Linked DNA regions of Starkeya sp. ORNL1. The protein of the gene in region 2 interacts with the protein of the main gene of each other region in a pairwise test. Links are inferred from orthologs where the notes say so. Each region holds a gene or a part of one and is shown on either strand. Other genes may lie near its edges.

Region 1 (2,868 bases), 750 kb from region 2 along the record:
AGGTGCGAGCGCTGCGAGCCTCGAAGGATGCTCAAGCAGCGCACCACCGTCGATAGCGAGCATCCTTCGAGGCCCGGCTAATGCCGGGCACCTCAGGATGAGGTCGCTGTAGTTTGTCGAAGCAAGCACGGCGAGCGAAACAAAGCTCAAGCCGTATGGCAGCGTTGCCGCGTTGCCCGGGGCTCGCCCGGGCATAAAGACTGGCGCGAATGGCGCCTGTTCAGTTGGTCTCGCCGCCGTAGCGCAGCGAGCTTGTCCACAGGATTTCAAGACGGCGCAGCACGTTGTACGCCGTCACCAGCTCCTGCGCCTCGCCCTCGTCGCGCACAGTCTGCCGGTGGAAGTTGTCATGCACGGTGCGAATCGCCTCGCAAAGCTGATTCGCCTTGTCCGTCAGCCGCAGCCGCGCCGAGCGCCGGTCGCGAGGCGAGGCGGAACGATCGACATAGCCGGAGTCGACAAGCTGCTTGAGATTGTAGGAGGCGTTGGAGCCGAGATAGTGGCCACGCTCGAGCAGGTCGCGCACCGAGAGTTCGTCGCTGCCGATGGTGAACAGCAGCATGACCTGCGAGGGGCTGATGTCGTCGGTGCCGAGGCGTGTCAGTTCCATCCGCAGCAGGTCGAGGAAGCGGCGGTGAGCCCGTTCAATGACCCGGGCAATCTCCAGGTGCGTAACGGTCGCGACATCCGTGTCAGCATCGTTCATGCGCATGGGAACGGCCGAGAGCTGGGCCCACGAGGGATTTGCCGAAGGCGCGATGTCGTCGTCGATTTCCGCGAGTTTGCGCACCATCCGTTACCGTCCTTCGTTCCGCATTGGTTCGATTCTCGAATTATTATTAGCTTTCGCATAACCTGCTCGACTCTTGAAGACGGCGATTTCTTTCAACTTCTAGCCGACCGTCGGCAGGATATTTCAGTAAGTCCTCGAAGAAGGCAATAGCGTTGTATCAATAGTGTCGTATTCATGAGAATTCAGTGGCAAATTGGAGGCTTCCCGTTATTCCCGAAGGATATGCAGCGCCTTACGTAAGGATACTCCGCCAAGTCTGCCGCCGGCAGAGTACCGGCGGCAGGGATTCGTAGCAAAACCGCGGGCATTTCACCGGGAAATCATGGCACAAAGGCGACCGCAGCTTGCAACACTGCACGTGAGCGGCCACTGGCAGGATGCATTATGATTCGGATCGCAACTATCATCTTCATGACAGGCGGCCGGCGAAAGCCCGCGAAACGCGGTTCTCGGTCAGCTTGCTTCCTGAAGGTGCGCCTCGAGGAACCAGAGTGACTTGTCGAGGGTCCGCGAGGCTGCGGTGAAGATGTCCGACGTGGTCGCGTCACCCGCTTCCGCGGACTCGTCGATGGCGTGGCGCACCGCATTTGCAACCGCGCCATAACGCTCGATGAGTGCAGTGAGGTGATCCTTCACCTTATAGATGTCAGTGGGATAGGCGGCGAGCTTGGTCGCCTGGCCCACGGACTGGGTCGTGCCGATCGCAGTGCCGCCGAGCTGGACGACGCGCTCCGCCATGGTGTCGACGTGCTCGTCGAGATCGGTGCGGAAACCGTCGAGCATCTCGTGCACGGCGATGAATTGCGGACCCTTGAGATTCCAGTGCGCCTGCTTGGTGGCAAGCGCGAGGTCGATGGCGCTGGCAAGGTTGGCGTTGAGCAGTTCGATCGCGACGTTCTTCGCGTTCGAGGGGACGTCGTTGACGGTGGCGTGCTGGCGCATTGATCTCTCCGAAGCCGTGTTGCGCAGTTTGGCACGCGCTCACGCTACAGGCGATCACGCGATGCCGGATAGGTAAATGGCTGCGGATGATAGATCGGGCGCGGCGCGCGAGCGTCAAGCCGGCGGCCGGCGAATGGTGCGGGTTGCCGTCGCGCGGGATGTCGCAGGAAGAATAGCGTGCCTACGCGCAAGAACGGCGGCCGGGGTGCCGGCCGCCGCACGCATTGAAGCCCGTTGAGAGCCTGCTGTGGACCGACGCCGCGTGGATCAGACCACGCGCACGTCGAGGGTGGCGACGCCGTCCACGGCGCCCTCCATGTGGTCGCCGCGCACGATGGCGCCGACGCCCGCCGGCGTGCCGGACATGATGACGTCGCCGGCCTTCAGCTCGAACAGGCCGGACAGATAGGAGATCATCTCCGGCACCTTCCAGATCATCTGGTTGAGGTCGCCTTGCTGGCGCAGTTCGCCGTTGACCTTGAGCCACACCTTGCCAGCGGCGGGATGGCCGATCTCGCTGGCCGGGATCAGGCCGGAGCAGGGGGCGGAGGCCTCGAACGCCTTGCCGACTTCCCACGGGCGGCCGAGCTTCTTGGCCTCGCCCTGCAGGTCGCGGCGGGTCATGTCGAGACCGATGCCGTAGCCATAGACATGGTCCAGCGCCTGCTCGACCGGGATGTTGACGCCACCCTTCGACAGCGCCACCAGCATCTCGATCTCGAAATGCACGTCGGAGGACTTGTCGGGATAGGGGAACTGGCCGGTGGTGATCACATTGTCCGGGTTCTTCTGGAAGAAGAAGGGCGGCTCCTTGTTCGGATCATGCCCCATCTCGATGGCGTGCTCCGCATAATTGCGGCCGACGCAATAGATGCGGTGGATCGGAAACAGCTTGTCGGTGCCGACCACGGGCAGGGTCGGGATCGCCGGCGGCGCGATCACATAGGCGGAGTTGTCGGTAGGCGCGTTCATCAGCGGACTCCTGCGTAATATTCCACTCGTTTCTCGATGTTCTCGATGAGCGCGGAGACCAGCATCGCAAAGGCGAATAGGATGATCGTCAGCGCCCAGAAGTTGTCCATGTCGAAATTGCGCGAAAAAAGTTCAAACAACTCGCCATAGCCGATGATGGC
Region 2 (2,749 bases):
CGATCTCCTTCACGCCGATGGTCTTCTTGCGACGACCCTCGGGGAGCAGCATCTGCGCGGCGCCGCTCTCGTCGATGATATCGATCGCCTTGTCCGGCAGCTTGCGGTCGTGGATGTAGCGCGCGGAGAGCTCCACCGCCGCCTTGATGGCGTCGTTGGTGTAGCGCAGCCGGTGATAATCCTCGAAGTACGGCTTCAGCCCCTTCAGTATCTCGATGGTGTCGGGCACGGTCGGCTCCGGCACGTCGATCTTCTGGAAGCGGCGGACCAGTGCCCGGTCCTTCTCGAAATACTGGCGGTATTCCTTATAGGTGGTCGAGCCGATGCAGCGCAGCGTGCCGGAGGCCAGCGCGGGCTTCAAGAGGTTCGACGCATCCATGGCGCCGCCGGAGGTGGCACCGGCGCCGATCACGGTATGGATCTCGTCGATGAACATGATGGCGTTGGGATACGCCTCGATTTCCTTGACCACCTGCTTGAGGCGCTCTTCGAAATCGCCGCGATAGCGCGTGCCGGCGAGCAGCGCGCCCATGTCGAGGGCGAACACCGTCGCGGTGCGCAGCACGTCCGGCACCTCGCCGTTCACGATGCGGCGAGCGAGCCCTTCGGCAATCGCGGTCTTGCCGACGCCGGGGTCGCCGACGAACAGCGGATTATTCTTCGAGCGGCGGCACAATATCTGGATGGTGCGCTGGATCTCGCTGTCGCGGCCAATCAGCGGATCGATCTTGCCGTCGCGTGCCTTCTTGTTGAGGTTCACGCAATAGGCGTCGAGCGCATCCGCCTTCTTCTTGGTGTCCTCCCCGGTCTTCGTCTCGGTCTCCTCTTCGGCTCCGCGCACGGGGCGGCTGTCCGACATGCCGGCGCGCTTGGCGATGCCGTGGCTGATGTAGTTGACCGCGTCGTAGCGGGTCATGTCCTGCTCTTGCAGGAAATAGGCCGCATGGCTCTCGCGCTCGGCGAAAATCGCGACGAGCACATTGGCGCCGGTCACTTCCTCGCGGCCGGACGACTGGACATGGATCACGGCGCGCTGGATCACGCGCTGGAAACCGGCCGTCGGCTTGGAATCGTCGCCGGCGTCCTGCACCAGATTGTCGAGCTCGGTGTCGATATATTCGACGAGGTTGCGGCGCAGCTTTTCGAGATCGACATTGCACGCACGCATCACCGCGGCGGCGTCCTGGTCGTCGACCAGGGACAGCAGCAGATGCTCCAGCGTCGCGTACTCGTGGTGGCGCTCATTAGCGAGCGCCAAGGCCCGGTGAAGCGACTGCTCGAGGCTGCGGGAGAAGGTGGGCATCGGGACCTCTTTCTTTAGTCGCTGCCGTGCGTCACTTCTTCTCCATGACGCATTGCAGAGGATGCTGGTGCTTGCGTGCGAAGTCCATCACCTGGGTGACCTTGGTCTCGGCCACTTCGTAGGTGAAGACACCGCACTCCCCGACGCCATGCTGATGCACATGCAGCATGATGCGGGTCGCCTCCTCCCGGTTTTTGCTGAAGAAATTCTCCAGAACGTGAACGACGAACTCCATTGGCGTGTAGTCGTCGTTGAGCAGAAGCACCCGGTACAGGCTCGGTCGCTTCACCTGCGGCTTGGTGCGGGTGATGACCGCCGTTCCGGGCGCGTCGCCACCCCGCCGACGACGCTCGTCGTCGGCCATCATGAAGGGTCGATGTGGTGGCGGTTCGGCCGGTGGCATGCTGTCTCTGAAGGCTGCCCGGCAGGAGTGCCGGGTTCGATTGCGAATATAATATGTAGCCCACACCTCCTCCGCCAGTGCGTCGATGGCTTAATGCGAAACCGACGCAGGGCGTTTCCGCTATCACGTGCGATATTTTGAAATTCGCATCTATTTTTAGGTATGACCGGGTTTCACCAATCAAAGTCAGGCTTCGGTAACGGCTTCCCGCCATGGTGCCCGCGACCCTGGCGCTGCCCGTTGGCGCCGCGAGGAGCACTGACGGTCGATGCGTTCCGCCCTTTTGAAATTCCGCGCCGACAGGTCGGGCAATGTCGCCATCCTGTTTGGCATCCTTGCCGTGCCGCTCTTCGCAGCAGCGGGGATGGCGCTCGACTATGCCTTCGCAGTGCGCGAGCGCACCGACCTGCAGAACGCCGTCGACGCCGCCGCGATCTCGCTGGCCAAGCTGCCGCAGAACACCTCGGCGGCCGACCTCAAGACCAAGGCGGAGGCCTTCGTCACGGCCTATATGCCGAACAGCGCGGCGAACGATTTCAAGATCGATGTCGTGCCCTCGAAGGGCCGGCTCGATGTCACCGCGACCGCGAATTATCCGACCACCGTCGTGCGCGTGCTCGACCTCATCAGCAGCAATGCCAGCCATGCCAACATGGAGATCGGCGCTTCGGCTACTGCCTCCTGGGGCAATGGCAAGGTCGAGGTGGTGCTGGTGCTCGACAACACAGGGTCAATGGACGGCAACAAGCTGACCAATCTGAAGACCGCGGCGAACTCGCTGGTCGATACGCTCGCCACCCAGGCGACGGATGACAGCACGGTAAAGATCGCCCTGGTGCCGTTCTCCAGCACGGTACGGCTGCCGGTGGACAAGACCGACTACAAGACCGCCAGCTGGATCGACAAGAACGGCGCCTCGCCGATCGCCAAGGAGATCTTCAACGGCACCGCGAACGTCAAGCGCTTCGACCTGTTCAGCAAGATCGACGCCAAGGTCTCGCAAAGCGTCACCTGGGCGGGGTGCGTGGAGAGCCGGCCGGATC

What was found.
Region 1: the proteins of clpS (region 2) and dps interact in binary tests that used the Escherichia coli proteins (3 or more experiments, as listed by UniProt). The link is inferred for Starkeya sp. ORNL1 from one-to-one orthologs.

Annotation. Positions count from the first base shown.
Region 1 is NZ_CP048834.1:146,233-149,100, forward strand. Bases 5-2,866 are described here. They hold dps (DNA starvation/stationary phase protection protein Dps), read right to left. Parts: upstream 1,763-2,866; coding sequence 1,247-1,762; downstream 5-1,246. Other genes in these bases: G3545_RS00670 (MarR family transcriptional regulator), read right to left, coding at 221-793; G3545_RS00680 (fumarylacetoacetate hydrolase family protein), read right to left, coding at 2,003-2,707; G3545_RS00685 (ABC transporter permease subunit), read right to left, coding at 2,707-2,866. In the rest of the region: more of G3545_RS00685, read right to left, coding at 2,867-2,868.
Region 2 is NZ_CP048834.1:893,028-895,776, forward strand. Bases 3-2,745 are described here. They hold clpS (ATP-dependent Clp protease adapter ClpS), read right to left. Parts: upstream 1,671-2,745; coding sequence 1,335-1,670; downstream 3-1,334. Other genes in these bases: clpA (ATP-dependent Clp protease ATP-binding subunit ClpA), read right to left, coding at 3-1,303; G3545_RS04305 (TadE/TadG family type IV pilus assembly protein), read left to right, coding at 1,975-2,745. Outside these bases: more of clpA, read right to left, coding at 1-2; more of G3545_RS04305, read left to right, coding at 2,746-2,749. UniProt on the Escherichia coli protein: Involved in the modulation of the specificity of the ClpAP-mediated ATP-dependent protein degradation.